2 regions of the Desulfohalobium retbaense DSM 5692 genome follow, and region 2 is predicted to be linked to the other one. Evidence: predicted binding sites of a transcription regulator. Region 2 holds the regulator's gene; the other holds the start of a gene.
The links. The regulator sigma-54, encoded in region 2, starts transcription at its own class of promoters, with help from an activator protein. The targets are predictions, from matches to a motif close to CTGGCACGGNNNNTGCTT.
Positions count from the first base shown of each region.

Region 1: the regulator sigma-54 is predicted to act here: its motif matches at 4,548-4,565, upstream of DRET_RS13060 (periplasmic heavy metal sensor).

Region 1 is NC_013223.1:2,070,198-2,078,087, reverse strand. Features, by position in the region: gene DRET_RS09050 (molybdopterin-dependent aldehyde oxidoreductase) at 1-1,970, opposite strand, end outside; gene DRET_RS09045 (molybdopterin-binding protein) at 2,064-3,080, opposite strand; gene DRET_RS09040 (hypothetical protein) at 3,320-4,090, opposite strand; gene DRET_RS13060 (periplasmic heavy metal sensor) at 4,615-5,268, shown strand; gene DRET_RS09030 (SHOCT domain-containing protein) at 5,341-5,631, shown strand; gene DRET_RS09025 (SoxR reducing system RseC family protein) at 5,672-6,127, shown strand; gene DRET_RS09020 (heme lyase CcmF/NrfE family subunit) at 6,359-7,890, shown strand, end outside.
Region 2 is NC_013223.1:1,845,700-1,853,589, forward strand. Features, by position in the region: gene DRET_RS07930 (hypothetical protein) at 1-2, opposite strand, end outside; gene DRET_RS07935 (PTS sugar transporter subunit IIB) at 1-444, opposite strand, end outside; gene DRET_RS07940 (PTS sugar transporter subunit IIA) at 437-847, opposite strand; gene rapZ (RNase adapter RapZ) at 916-1,800, opposite strand; gene DRET_RS07950 (PTS sugar transporter subunit IIA) at 1,921-2,370, opposite strand; gene hpf (ribosome hibernation-promoting factor, HPF/YfiA family) at 2,370-2,918, opposite strand; gene rpoN (RNA polymerase factor sigma-54) at 2,990-4,414, opposite strand; gene lptB (LPS export ABC transporter ATP-binding protein) at 4,794-5,522, opposite strand; gene DRET_RS07970 (LptA/OstA family protein) at 5,503-6,048, opposite strand; gene lptC (LPS export ABC transporter periplasmic protein LptC) at 6,045-6,623, opposite strand; gene DRET_RS07980 (KdsC family phosphatase) at 6,602-7,123, opposite strand; gene kdsA (3-deoxy-8-phosphooctulonate synthase) at 7,113-7,890, opposite strand, start outside.

The sequences.
Region 1 (7,890 bases), 220 kb from region 2:
GCGCCCTGACCGTGATCGTGCCAAGTAGTGTAGGCGGTTACTGAATTGTCTTCATTGAGTTCGAGGTCGACTTGAGCGGTGTCCGGGCCGTCCAGGCCGGCGCCGTAAACGCCCACCGAGATCCCCACGCCACGCTTGACGTCGTTTGTGGAGTTCGCCTTGGCGCGTTTGCAGGCTTCTTCATATTTGGGACGCAATTTGTCCATCATCTCCGGAAGACTATAGACTTCGGGCTCCTGCCCGGTCGGGGTCGTGCTGCCGGGGCGATAGACGTTTTTGTAGCGCAGTTCGAAGGGGTCCATGCCGAGTTTCTCAGCCAGTTCGTCAATCAGGACTTCCGACGGGAATTCCGATTCCGGGGAACCGTAGCCCCGGAAAGCCGAGCCCCAGGCGTGGTTGGTGCACACGGTACGGCCTTCACCGCGAATATTGGCGATGTCGTAGCCAGCCCCGATGTACTGGGCGCCGCGCAGGGTCAACAGGTCGCCGAATTCAGAGTACGGCCCGTGGTCCACGCTCCAGTCGGTCTCCATGCCCAGGAATTTGCCTTCCTTGTTCGCCGCCAGACGGACATTGGTGATAAACGGGGAGCGTTTCCCGGTGTAGGTCTGCTGTTGGTGGTAGTCGTAGGACAAAAAGACCGGACGGCCGGTGGCTAAGGCGGCGACGCCGACCAAGGCTTCCATGGTCGGGCTGAATTTGTAGCCGAAGGTGCCGCCGGTGGGGTTTTGGACCATGATGACGTCTTCGAGCTCCACGCCCATGCCCGGGGCAATCATGGCGAGATGGAGATTGAGTCCGATGGATTTGGATTGGATGACCAATTTGTTGTTCTCATTGAGGTAGGCGAAGCCGACATCCGGCTCGATGGGCATATGGGGCTGACGGCCGACATAATAGTCGCCCTCGACCACAGCTTCGGCTTTTTCGAAAACCGATGCGGTGTCTTCGCCCTTGGCGATTTTTTGTTCGAAATAGACATTGGGCGTGCCGGGGTGGATTTCAATAGCGTCTTCGGCCATGGCTTCCGGTGCGCTCATATAGGCCGGCAGCTCTTCAAGATCGACTTTGACTTTCTTGGCCGCCGCCCTGGCGTTGGCTTCGGTGTCGGCGCAGACAATGGCCATGGCGTCGCCGTATTGGTGGATCTTGGTGTCGCAGAGGATGGGACGGTCCCAGCCGTCGCCCTTATTTGTGGGGAAGGTGATCAGGCCGGTGATGCGGTTTTTGCCCTTGACGTCCTTGTGGGTCAGGACCGCATGCACACCGGGCATTTTTTCGGCCTCTGACGTGTCGATGGATTTGATGTTCGCGTGGGAGACCTCGGCCTGGACCAGGGCGAGTTGCAAGGTGTTTTCCGGCATGAACAGTCCCAAATCGCGCCCGAAATCCCAGGTGCCGGTGACTTTGGCCTCGGCGCTGGGCCGGGGCATGGAGCCGCCCCAGACGTGTCCGTCTTCTGGGAGTTTGAAGGCCAAGTCTTGCATGCTCATATCGCCACGAACGACCTTGGCCGCGTCCATGACCGCATCAACGAGCTGTTTATACCCGGTGCAACGGCAGGCATTGCGGTGCTTCTGAAACCAGTCGCGGACGTCCTCGCGGCTCGGATTGGGATTGGTGTCCAACAATCCCTTGGCGGCGACGATAAAGCCGGGTGTGCAGAAACCACATTGGGCGCCGCCGTGGACCATCCATGCCAATTGCAGGGCATGGAGATTGCCTGGCTGACCGATACCTTCGATTGTGGTTACTGCCGCGTTGTCCGGAACTCGACGCATTTTGGTGATGCAGGAACGGACAACCTTGCCATCCATGATGACACTGCAGGCGCCGCACTGGCCCTGGTCGCAGCCGACCTTAGTGCCGGTCAGGTGGAGCTGTTTGCGCAGCACGTTGGCCAGACTTTCGTCGGCTTCAGCGACAATCTTTTTTTCCATTCCATTGATCCACAGAGTCTTTTTGAGCATGGAGCCTCCTTACGGAATATCACTGTTTGGGGGTTATCCCAGGCCGCAACGGCCTGTGGGGAAAGACTGTTTCAAAAAATGATCGCGTCTGAGCTATTTGCCGAATGGGCAAATCGGGTAGCGGCACGGGGAGCATCCCGCACAAAAGCCGCCGTGGCCAAGTTTGATGATGTCCTGACGGGTGACCGGGTCCCCGGCCACAATACGGGGGACAATGAGGTCGAAAATACTGGCTTTGTAGTACATGACGCAGCCAGGCAGGCCGACGACCGGCACGTCGCCGATATACGCGAGCATGAACATGGCCCCGGGAAAGGTGGGGGAGCCATAGGAAACCACTTTGCCGCCGGCGGCCCGGATCGCAGAAGGACTCAGATCGTCGGGATCCACGGACATACCGCCGGTAACGACGACCATCTCGGCGCCCTCTTCAATGAGATTCTCGATGGCACTGACGGTCATGGCTATATCGTCGGCCACAAAGACCTGTCGGGAGATGGAGCACCCCATGTCCTGAAATTTTTTACGGACTACGGGGCCGAAACTGTCTTTGATCCGCCCTTTGTAGACCTCGCTACCGGTGGTCACCATGCCGACCTGCAGCGCCTGGTACGGCAGAATATCGATGATCGGCCCATCGGCACACAAATCCTCCACTGCCTGGATTTTTTCCTCTTCAATGACCAGGGGAACGATGCGTGTTCCGGCGACCGGACGCCCTTGAGCCGCCTCGTGATTGGTGTGGGCCGTGGCCAGAACGATATTTTCAATGGAGTTCAAGCAGTCGAGGCGATCGACATCGATTTTGAGAATGCCCTGGTAGCGGGCGTGCATATTGATACGCCCCTCACTTGGCGTGGAAAGATCAAGTCCTTTTCCGGCCACGGCGGATGCAATGCGTTCAGCCGCTTCGTTTTCATGCACAAACCCGTTTTTTAGATTGAGCACGTACAATTGTTCTTTTCCGATACGCAGGAGATGCTCGATGTCGTCAGAGGTGACGACGTGTCCTTTTTGAAAGGCTCGTCCCTTGAATGTTCCGGGAACAATTTCCGTAATGTCGTGACACAAGACCATGCCGACGGCCTCTTCGACAGGAACGGTTTCCATTATTTGCGAAACGCTCTGCATTCGACCCCTCCTTGGGTTGCGTTTCCTGTAGTCTCCTTGTGCGCTGCCGCCATTGTTGTGTGGGCTGCGCGATCCAAAACCATAGATATCGACGCCAAACTGCAAGTGCGACGCCAACGAAGGGAACACGAGGAATTTAGGTTTCTTATGTGATTTTTTGCATAGCAAAGAAAGGCATAAAAAGGGTCATTTTGTCCCAGTGCAGGGAGGAGTTTGGGTCAATCCGACACATGTGCCCTCCTGCCGGAGGAGGCAATGAGCACATCGTCGACGACGCATGTTGTATTGAATGTCGTGGCCGCCTGCCCGAGTCGCCAAAATGTGTCTGAGTCGAAATGGCACAAGTTGCTGATATACCAGTGTTGCTGAGCCGCTTTGAGAGTTTGCAACCGCTTGTCCAAGGCCGTCGGGGTAAAGATGCCGTCACAGGCTAGAAAGTTGAGGACCTCGGCTATCCGTTCAAGGTGGCTTTCGACAAAGTGCACGTAACGCCGGGCGATATATTGGGAGGTGCTCAGCAGGTGGTGCAGGTGCGGCAAGAGGGCTGGGGTTTCAATGGTCACCATGAAATTGTGGATGAAGTAAGCTCGTTGGCCGCAAATTGTGGAGTGCGGCGGGGCGAACTGGTCGCTAAGCGGCGTATGGCGGCGTTTGTATTCCTTGTGGGGGGAACCCATTGCGCGCACAGCGATGCGGCGCGGATTGGCCAACAAATCGCCGCAATCTGTAAAATTTCCGCTATTGGCGAGCCGAGCCGCACGCAGGATTGCGGCCTCGGCCACACGCGCCAGGCAGATCCAAAAGGACGCGGATTCCGGGGCACAGCGTTGTTGGAGTTGCGACAGGACCCCAGACAGGTGCGCTTCGGACAATGAAGCGGGATCCCTTGCGGCCTCGAGTGACGCATGGAGGTGGAAATAGGGAAGATCGACTGTTCCCTGGGGAGCAGAGCGGGGGCTTGGCCAGGGGCAGAAACATGGTGAGGGCATTCGGCCTCCGTTGGTACTTCCAAGGTGTGAGGACAAGATCCGGTATCCGGAACCATCTCAAGGCAAGCCCATGAAAAAGGACATGTCTCAAATTTTTTATGGGGAGCAAGGGTGGTGTCCGCAAAGTTTCCTGTGGTTTTGTTATGCGCGTTTGTGCATATGTGTCAATGTGTGCAGAAAAAATTTGCTCTTGTGGGGGTGGCGCTGAGAGAGGAAAGGGGCATTGGCGGGTTCAACGGCCCTGAAAAGCAGGAGGGAGGCCCAAAAATCGGTCGCAACAGGCGGTGTCTGTTGCGACGTGGGACTTTCTGTGGCCTGTCATGGATGTGAAAATATCGCTGGGCGATGAACCGAAGACGAAATGGGGTGCACAAGTGGTGCAGTGTGTTGCACTTGTGGGTGAGAAAAAGATTGACGTAAGCCCTGGGAAAAGACGTATGCAGGGGGATACTGGGGTTTGGAACGGATGTTGCCTCTGGGAGGGTAACCGGAATTTCGAAGCACCCAATACAAAGGAGCGTGACATGAATAAACGGACTTTTTTCACTGGCTGTGTGGTGTTGCTCGTGGCTTTGCTGGCCACTTCCGCCGGATGGGCCCAGGGCCATGGTGAGCAGGGCATGATGCGCGGCCAAGGCGGCTATGCTGCTGGACCGAACCAGGGGCCGATGTACGGGCCGTATGGTATGGACCAAGAGCAATACCAGGCTTTGCAGGAGATCGGTGAGAAATACCAACAAGAGTATCTCCAACTGCGCACCACACTTGTCAACAAACGTGCCGCACTCCAGGCTCTGCTGGCCGGACCGCAGGTCGAACCGGAAAAAGCCAGGGCAGCGTATGAGGAAGTGCAGGACGTGCAGGCCGACCTTTTCGAGCTTCGCCTCAAACAGCGCAATGAACTCCAGGCCCAGGGGGTTGATCAGGGCTACGGCATGGGTCCGGGCATGATGCGTGGATACGGTATGGGCCCAGGCATGATGCATGGTCCCGGCATGGGCCGTGGTATGATGGGCGGCTATGGTATGGGTCCGGGTATGATGCAAGGCTATGGCATGGGTCCGGGCATGATGCATGGTCCAGCCATGGGTCCGGGCATGATGCATGGTCCAGCCATGGGTCCGGGCATGATGCGTGGTTATGGCATGGGCCCAGGCTGGATGCACAACAACTGGTAAACAGTGTCTTGCAGGGGCACCCCGAGCTGGCCCAGGTGGCGCTTCGGGGCTCCTGCAGTCATGGAGATATGTATGTTCTGGAATAATTTACCGATGACCGCTCAATACGGACACGGCCCCGGCAATTGGGGCTGGGGGCACATGATGCCCTTCGGCGGTTGGGGGATGATTCTCCTGCTTCTCATAGTGGTGATTGTCGTCGTGGGTCTGCTCCGCACAAGCGGGCGGCAAAGCGGCTCAACCTCCTCGTCGCCGGGGACTGGTGAGAAAGAATCTCCTTTGGATATTCTGAAGAAACGCTACGCTCGTGGAGAAATTGATAAGGATCAATTTGAACAAATGAAAAAAGACCTCCAGGAGTGACCGGGCCGCTAGGCTTTTATGTCCTGGAAGGAGAGTTGGCATGCGAGAAGAGCAGACGCAAGGAGTGGTTGTCGCTGTTGAGGGCAACATGGCCACGGTGAAATTGCCGAAACCGCAGGCGTGCGGTTCGTGCGGCGGCGAAGGGAGCTGTTGCAGCGGTCTGACAGCCAGCGGGGATGTGACGGTTCGGGCCACGAACGAGCCCGGAGCCCGCCTTGGGGAGGTGGTCGATGTTCTTCTTGTGCAGGAATCCTCGAGCAAAGCCGTGAGCATCCTCTATCTCTTTCCTCTGGCGGCCATGGTGCTCGGGGCCATTTTGGGGAGTTGGCTCCATCCGTTGGGCGACCCGGAAATCTCAGCCGTGGTCCTGAGTCTGGTTTGTTTGGGTGCCGCCTTTGGCCTGATCGGGTGGCGCAGCTCCCGGACCCGAGACCGGGAGATCCCACCCCGGATCATCTCCGTGCACCGGTCGCATTCCAGTTCGCGTCCCACGTAAACGCGATACCGGTTCAGATCCATTTTTTCCCTATATGGTTTGGGGATGTTGGCCTTGCCCCAACACTTTCGCTCTCGCCTGTCGCGACCGGGCGGCTGCGCTGGTGCACTGGATTGCACATAGGGTGAGCCGTGCCCGGCTTTCTGGATTTAAAAATAAGTATTTCGATTACTTATTTGATTGGCACTTCTTCTGCATAAGCACCTCCACTTTACAGACAAAGGAGTTGTTATGCAGTACTTGGGGTATGCCGCTTTATTGGCAGCGCAGATCGCGGCCTTGGCTGGGGCCGGATTTTCTCTTTTCGCTGCCATACAGCGGCCGCAAACACACGATGGCCGTGTCAGCCGCTGGGCGATTTTCGCCAATGGCGGATTTTTAACCGTCTCTGCGGTCATTTTGACCTGGGCCCTGGTCAGCAGTGATTTTTCGTTTGCCTATGTGGCGGACTACACTGACCGGGCCCTGCCGCTTTTTTATCGGCTCACCGCCTTTTGGGCCGGGCAGGAAGGGTCGCTGCTTTTCTGGGCCTGGACCGCGGCCGTGCTCGGCTGCGTGTTCGCGCTCAGCCCTGCTGAACGGCAGATGCCACCGCAGAAAAAGCTTTTTTTCTGGGCGTTTTACCTGTCCATTCAGGCCTTTTTCCTTCTTGTCCTCACCTCCTGGAGCAACCCGTTTCAGGAAGTCATGCCCGCCCCGTCTGACGGAAACGGCTTGAATCCCTTACTCCGCCATCCGGGCATGGTTTTCCATCCCCCGCTGTTGTTTCTCGGCTACGCCGGCTTCGGACTACCCGCCTGTGCCGCCTTGGCCCATGGGGTCGCCGGGGGTGGTGGGCAGTGGATTCGGCCTATGCGCAATTGGACACTCCTGGCCTGGGTCTTTTTGACAGTCGGGATCATCCTGGGGGCCTGGTGGTCTTATATGGAACTGGGCTGGGGAGGGTACTGGGCCTGGGACCCGGTCGAGAATGCCTCACTCATTCCGTGGCTTACGGGCACGGCCTTTGTGCACACCGCAGCGATTGAACAGCGAACCGGTGCGCTCAAGCGGTCCAACGTCGCCTTGATCGTGGCCACCTATATCCTCTGTCTTTTCGGAACCTATATCGTGCGCACCGGCGTGGTACAGTCGCTGCACGCCTTCGGCGACAGCGGCCTTGGGCTGCCGCTGCTCTTGGCTATGGGCGTTATAGCGCTTTTCATCCCTGTCAGTCTCTGGGGCGGGATGCGCTCAGAGACCTCCGTTCCCAAAGCGGACAGCCGCGCGGGATTGATTTCCCTTGGCGTCTGGCTCCTGATCGCGCTTTCGGTGGTCATCCTGCTTGGAACCATGTGGCCGGTGCTGAGTTCTTTGTGGAGTCGGCATACGGTCGGCCTCGGTCCCGCGTTCTTCAATCGGGTCTGCACGCCCCTGTTCGCGTTACTGCCCTGGCTGTTTGCTGTGGCCCCGTTTCGCGGTTGGAGAGGCGGTTTTAGAGACTCCCGAGGGATGGGGATCGCATTGGCTTCCGGCCTCCTGACCATTGCAGCCGCGGCAACGCTTGGCGTCAGGATGCCGGTTGTGCTGCTGGCCCTGGGCGGCGGCGGTGCGTGTCTCGTGGCCGCCGGCTATTGTGTGCTTCGGTATCCCCAGGCGCGCCGGTCGCGCAAGCAATGGGGCATGTACCTGGCTCATGCCGCATTGGCGCTGATGGTTATCGGCGTTGCTCTCTCCGGCCCCTTGAAGGTCTCGAACCAGGCCCAACTGGCTCCCGGCGATGC
Region 2 (7,890 bases):
ACACCGAAAATCGAGTTCCACGCCTTTGACCGAAAAACTGCGCAGGCAGGCGATGTCTTCCCGGCTCAACGCGGCGTGGTCGCAGACTTGCCGCCGGCCCGGACCGTAATGGATATTGCCGATATTGAGGTGATCGAAGCTGAAACCGAGTTCGAAGGCGCGCCAGGCGTCAGCGCAGGTAGCAAAGAGAAAAAGAACGTTCGCGGCATTGCCAAGCCGGTACTGGCCGTTGATGAGTTGGGGAATGGCATCGACGGTCAGGAAAAAATGGCGGATCCCTGCGGGAATGGCCAGCCCGATAATTTCCTGGCGCAGGTCGTCATGGGCCAGATCATCGTTGACCACGACCAGGGCCTTGGCCCGGGTGTAGGGCAGCCAATTCTCGATAACTTGCCCGTGCACGAGGCGGTTGTCGATCCGAACCCAATACATCATCTCATCCATTGGACACCTTGCGTCGCAAGACTTCCCCGGCCACCAGGATGCCTTGGCGGCCGGCGGACTTCACTTCCACGGCCAGCTCCTGCAGCTCCATTTCCCGGTTCCCCAGCAGCTTGAGCAGCAAGGGAAGATTCACCCCGGTGATGACTTCATAGTCACCGGCGCCGAGCAGGGACATGGCCAGATTGCTCGGTGTACCTCCGAACATGTCGGTCAAAATAAGCACCCCGCTACCGACATCCACTTCTTCGACAGCCTGTTTCAGGGCCTGCATGGATTCATCCATGTCCGTGGAACTGTCCAGGCTGATCGTAATACACATCTCCTGGGGTCCCAGAATATTTTCGGCCGCTTTGAGCAGCTTTTCACCCAGATCAAGGTGGGTGACGACAATCACACCAACCATATGCTTCCTCATCTCTGTGACCGTTTTTTTCGTCAGGCACACAGCATCCTGATCCTGCCTGGTTCCCTTCAGCCCAGTTCCCAGTGCCGGTGCTCCACGGAAACTTCGTATTGGTTTTTGCCCAGCGCTTTGGCCAGGGCCTCGGTCACGGCCACCGAACGGTGCCGCCCTCCGGTACACCCCAGAGCCAGGGTCAGCCGGTATCGGCCTTCGGCCGCATACAATGGCAGAAGATAGTCCAGAAAATCGATGAACCGCTCGATAAACCCTGCCCCCGGATCGCTGTCCAATACATAGGCGGCCACCGGCCCGTCCTTGCCGGTCAGCGGGCGCAGATCCGGCTCGAAATAGGGATTGGGCAAAAAGCGGAGATCAAAAACCAGATCAGCATCCGAGGGGACACCGTATTTGAAGCCGAACGAGGTCAGATAGACCCGCAGACCGTGGGTGGTCTCCTCCAGAAACTGCCACTTGTCCTGAAGATGGCGGCGCAGGTCGTGCACCGAAAACTCTGAGGTATCCACTACCAGATCCGCCCGGTCGCGCAACGGCTCGAGCAGGGCCCGTTCGTGCTCCAAAGCCTGCTCGAGCCCCATGTCTCGGGATTCGAGCGGATGGGGGCGTCGGGTCGTGGCGTAACGCCGGATAAGAACCTCTGGTCGGGCCTCGAAAAAAATGAGCTGCGGGGTCACACCTTCGGCTTCCAGGGTACGTTTGAGCTGTTCCCATTCGGCGGCAAAGTCGCTCTGGCGGACATCGATTCCAACCGCCAATCCCCTGTACCCTCTCGGATTTTCATTACAAAAAAAGCGGACCATCCGTTCGACCATCCGCACCGGCAGGCCGTCGACGCAGAAGAAACGCAGGTCCTCAAAGACATTGAGGCCGGTACTTTTGCCGGCTCCGGCCAGCCCGGCCAGCAAAACAAGGGGAATTTGGCGACAGGGAGACATACACGCTTCGCTCAGTGTTGCAATTCAAGGCCCTCAAAACAGGAGCAACGCCCCATGGTCCCGGAGGCAATACGCCTGACCGGGACCTCGAATGGATCGCTCAGATCAAAGTCCAGCAGCCTAAGTCGCCTGCAACAATTGCCACAAGCCCTCTTTGCCCTCAGCCTGCATGAAGCTCTGCCGAAAGACCTCGTCCTTGAGCGTCCTGGAAATAGTGGCCAGGATGCGCAGATGCATCCCGGCCACGTGTTCAGGCGCCATGACAAGAAAGAAGATGTGGCACGGTTTCTGGTCCAGAGCGTCGAACTCCACGCCCGGCAGGCTGCGCCCGACCACCACGGAGACCTCGTCCAGAACGTCCAGTTTGCCGTGGGGGATGGCAATGCCGTCGCCGATGCCGGTGCTGCCAAGTCCTTCCCGCTCCAGGAGCACCGCTTTGGCGCTCTCCAGATCCAGTTGCGGCCATTTATGCCCCAGAGGGGTGACCAATTCCTCCAACACCCCGGCCTTATCACGGGCCGTCAGGTCAGGGAGAATCAGCTCCCCCTCAAGGAACTCGTTGAGTTGCATTAATACATCCCCGGATCAATCAGTCCAAAATCGCCGTTGCGCCGCTTGTAGATCACATTCACGCTGTCATTCTCGGCATTGTAGAAGACCAGGAATTCGTATTCCAGCGTTTCCAGTTGCATGGCCGCTTCGTCGACGGTCATTGGCTTGGGTTCGTAATGATCGGTCTTGACGATGTTCCGAACCTGCTCGCCGCTTTCCGAGGCCACATACGAAAAGACATCCATGCGCACCGGCTTGGTGTCTTCCATGCGGTGCTTTTTCTTGGCCTTGTCGCGGATTTTCCGCAATTGCGCCTCGACCTTGTCCAGGGCCATGTCGATGGTCGAGTACATATCTTCGCTTTCTTCGAAGGCCGACAGCTTGTTTCCGTCAGCATTGACAACAACTTCGGCCATTTGGCGAATCTTTTCAACTTCGAGGTTGACCTGGATGTCGGCCGATTCGGTGTCGTGGATATATTTATTCAATTTATCAAAACGCTTCTCTGCATAATCCCGGAGGTGATCAGACGGCTCGAAACTTTTGAAATTGAATCTGATCTGCATAGGCGCTCCTTTGTTTTGGATGCCGAGGGCACCGCTTGTGCAAATTCAATCCCCACCTGAGCTGGGAGGAGTTATACCATTCGTTTTCGCTTAGAGGAAGAGGCGATTCCCAGCGCTGTCCGGTACTTGGCCACCGTTCGCCGCGCGATATTGATCTGGAGCTCTTTTTTCAATTCGGAGACGATCTTCTCATCGCTCAAGGGCTTACGGGGATTTTCCTCGCTGACCATCTTTTTGATCGCCGCCTTGACGCTCTCCGAACCGACTTGGCCACCGCCGTCAAGGCCGAGGCCGCTGTTGAAGAAAAACTTGAGTTCAAAAAGACCAAACGGCGTGGCCGCGTATTTGTTTGTCGTCACCCGGCTGACCGTGGATTCGTGCATCTCGATATCTTCGGCCACATCCTTGAGAATGAGCGGCTTGAGCTTGGAAACCCCGTCTTCGAAAAATTCCCGCTGAAACTTGAGGATGCTCTCCATGACCCGGTACAGGGTGAGCTGCCGCTGATAGAGACTTTTCATCAACCAGACCGCCGAGCGCATCTTATCCTGGAAGTACTCCTTTTCCTGCCCGCCGCGTCCTTTGAAGGCCTCCATATAGTACTGACTGATCTGCAGGTTGGGAAGCCCTTCTTCATTGAGCTGGATGACGAACTCGTCTTCATCCTTATAGACGTAGACGTCTGGGCTGATATACGGGCTCGTGGCACCGCCGAAACTGCTGCCGGGCATGGGGTCCAATTCCCGGATGAGCTGGATATAGGTTTCCAGGTCCTCCTGGGTGATCCGGAACTTGCGCAACAGGGGCTTGAAGCGGTGGCGTTCGATATCTTCGAGATGGTCGCGCACCAGGGAGAGCAAAATGGGGTCTTCTTCCCCAGCGGTCTCGAGTTGGACCAGCAGGCACTCGCTGGCGGAGCGGGCGGCCACCCCTACGGGATCAAAACGCTGGACAAATCCGACGACTTCGTCAATCGCTTCAGGCGTTGCCCCAGTGCTGGCGGCCAATTCATCGGTACTGGCCAACAGATAGCCCGTGGGACCGAGATTGCCGATCACGGCCTCGCCGATCTCTTTGTGTTCCTGGCTGAGTTCTGTGAGATGGAGTTGCCACAGGAGGTGGCTCTCCAGGGTATGGTCAGCGGAAAAGCGGGTTTCGTAGGAAGGCAGTTCTTCAGGAATCTCCGCGTCGCGACTGGCCCCGGAAGAGGTGGAGAACACTCCGAGATAGTCTTCCCAGTCGGCGTTACGCGCCAGATCCTTTTCCCCCATGTCCATCGGGGTGTGTTCCTCCCCTTTGGACTCGGTCTCAGGGGCATTGTCTGGCGCGGACTCGTCTTCTTGGAGTTCGAGGATGGGATTCTCCATCAGCTCCTGCTCCACACGTTCTTGCAGCTCCACGCGTGACAATTGCAGGAGTTTGATGGCCTGTTGCAGCTGGGGGGTCATGACCAGCTGCTGGGAAAGTTTCAATTGTTGCCGAAGTTCTAAGCCCATAGGAGATATCTGTCTCTCTCGAGGAAACGTAGGGAATCACTGGTGTTCATGAGCGGATGTCGTTCGTCGGTTGACATGGGGCTGTCTCGTTGTGTGCAGGCTGTCGAGGATCGCAGCAATTGCTCTGATGTCCCCCGTGGCGGAATCGCACGCCTAGTTCCCTCCATCTCCGTCAATTCCAGATGTGCCACAGAAGCCGCGGAGATGCAATTGCACGCGAACTTTCTGGCTGGGCGGGCAGTGGGCGGCGAAGAACGGCCGGAGAATTCGGCAGGGGCGTCATGACAGGCGGGTTGGCCCACATTTGGTGGTTTCCCAGGCCGGTAACGTCCCGACTTGCCCGGTGGCAAGGACACAGCACCAAAGCGCCGCAGGACAACTATAATTCAAATTTTTCGCCGAGATAGACCTGCCTCGCCTTGGCATCGGCAACAATGGTCTCCGGAGTGCCGTCAAGGATGATCTGGCCTTCGTAGACCAGATAGGCCCGGTCACAGATTCGCAGCGTCTCCCGGACATTGTGATCGGAAATCAAGACCCCGATCCCCCGGTTCTTGAGACCGGCCACAATCTGCTGGATATCGTCGACAGCCAGGGGATCGATGCCGGCAAAGGGCTCGTCCAGGAGCATGAATGTCGGCTTGCGGATCAGCGCCCGGGCGATCTCCAGGCGGCGGCGCTCGCCGCCGGAAAGGTGCATCGCCTTCTGATCGGCGAGTTTGGCGATCCCGAGTTCCTGGAGCAGACGATCAGCTTCGTCGCGGGCCTCCTTGCGGCTGGAACAGCTGTATTCCAGAATGATTTCCAGATTCTGCCGCACCGTGAGCTTCCGGAACACAGAGGATTCCTGGGGCAAATAACTCACGCCGTGCCGGGCTCGATCGTGCAGGGGCCATTGGGTCGTTTCCCGGCCGTTGACAAAAACCTGCCCCTGGGTGGGCTTAATGATCCCGACCAGCATATAGAAGGTCGTGGTCTTGCCGGCCCCGTTGGGCCCGAGCAGACCGACGACCTCGCCCTGATCCAGACGCAGGGAGATATCCCGCACGACCTGGCGCTGCCCGAACCGCTTGCAAAGGTCACGGGCCTCAATTTCCGCTGTCTGCATCGCCGAAGCCTTCCTCAGGGGAATAGAACAGGGCCTCGACACGCCCGGAGTCGCCGCCGATGACTTCGCTCCTGTTCTCCTTGAGATACATCTTGATCACACTGCCGCTGATGCTGTTTTCTCCCTGTTCCAGGCGCGGCGATCCTTCGAGACGCAGCATCCCCTCGTCGGGATAGAACCAGGCCGTGTCGCAATAGCCGGTCCGGTTGCCCTCCTGCAGCCGGACATCGCCCTCGGCCACGAGGTGGTCGATGCTCTGGTCACCGCCCATGCCCATGCCGCCTTCAGCGGTGTCTGCCGCCCCGGCCTTGAGAAACACGGTCAAGGTCTCGGACCACAACTCAAAAGTATCCCGAATCGCATGCACAGACCCCTTGAAACGGACCTGTTTGTCGGCGTGGGCGTAGCGCATGGTATCCGAGGTGATTTTGATGGGCGCGGTTTGCTCGCCCTGCTGGGCTCCCAGGGGAGAGGCCATGCTCAGCACCGCCGCCAGCATACCAAGGAACAATAGTCGTCTTCTCATGATTCTCCATCCTCGTCAGGAGCTTGAACGCGGGAGTGCAGTTCCGCCTGGACCCCGCCGTCAACGACAACGGTTTCCGCTTCCAGAAGGATCTGGGCCGACTTCCCGGTCACATGGAGCCCCGGCCAGTCGAAAACCACATCCTCCTCCAGGTCCAGGCGATCCTCCTGGCGGACGAACACGGCCTTCTGCGCCCGGACTGTGCCGTTTTGGTATTCGGCCTGGACATCAGGCCACATGGTCGCCTGGCCGTTATCCTGGTTGTAGCGGCCCCGGGAGGCCCGCACGACGGCCCGGCCGTCCTGCATCGGCAACGTCAGCACCGGCTGCTCCAGGTCCACCATCCCCTGGTCCCGGTCATACGTGGCGTTGGCGGCCCGCAGATCCCATTCCTGCCGGCCCTGTTCTCCGCCCTGAAGATGCACCGAGCGCATGGCCATGTCCACGGGCAGGCTCGGGCCAGTGGTCTCGGACGGCTGGTTCTGCCAGTATGTCCAGCCGAGCCAGCCGCCGGCCGCCATGCCCATCAGGATGATGGCCGCGGCCACTGCTTTCAGCCGGCCCACTGCCGCCACAACGCCTCCCAGCGCCCTTGGGCCGTGAGGAGAAAACGAATCGCCTCACGCACCGCGCCCTGCCCTCCAGGAACGCTGCTGACCCAATCGGCCAGGGCAATGATTTCGGGCTGGGCATTGGCCACAGCCATCTTCAGCCCCACCCGGTTCATGACCGCGGCGTCGACCCAGTCGTCGCCGAGAAAAGCCACATTGGCCCACTGCCAGCCGCGCCGCTCAAGGATGTCTTCGACAAAGGGGACCTTGTTGGTTCGCCCAAAGGAATATTCAGTGATTCCAAGTTCCCGGACCCGAGTGTGCACGGCTCCGGCGTCCAAGCCAGTGGCGACGGCGATCTCCAGTTCAGCCGCCTGGGCGAGCTTGATCCCCAGGCCGTCCTGGACATGGAACCGCTTCCCGATGGTTCCGTCCTGGGAGTAATAGAGGCCGCCGTCGGTAAGCACGCCATCGACATCAAGGACCAGCATCCGAATCTGTTCAGCCCGTGTCCTAGTTTCCATGCACAGCCTCCCGTACCGCCAGGAGGCGGCGGAGTTCTCCGGCCAGCGCGTCAAGGGCCAAACTGTTCGGCCCGTCGCACAGGGCGTGGTCCGGGTCGGGATGGACTTCGAGAAAAATACCGTTGCAGCCGGCCGCCACGGCAGCCCGGGCCAAGGTCCCGACAAATTGCCGCTGCCCGCCGGAACGCGTTCCCTGTCCGCCGGGCAATTGCACCGAATGGGTGGCGTCGAAGACCGCCGGCCAGCCGGTGTCCTGCATGATCGGGATCGAACGCATGTCGACCACGAGGTTGTTGTAGCCGAACGAACTGCCCCGCTCGGTCAGCCAGATGGATTCCCCCCCACCGGCTTCGAGCTTGGCCACAACATTGGCCATATCCCACGGCGCCAGAAACTGCCCCTTCTTGACGTTCACGATCCGCCCGGTCTTGGCCGCGGCCAGAAGCAGGTCGGTCTGGCGGCATAAAAACGCCGGAATCTGGAGGACATCGGCCACATCGGCCACGGGACGGGCCTGTTCCGGGGCATGGATGTCCGTGACCACCGGCAGACCGGAAGCCTCTTTGATCCGCTGCAGCCATTCGAGGCCGGTCTGCAGACCGGGACCGCGAAAACTGTCCACGGAACTCCGGTTGGCCTTGTCGAACGAGCTCTTGAATACCAGAGGGATGCCCAACTCGTCCTGAATGGCGGCCAGCCGTTCGGCTACCCGCAGGCCGAGTTCCAGCTCTTCCAGAGCACATGGCCCGACAATGGCAAACAAAGAG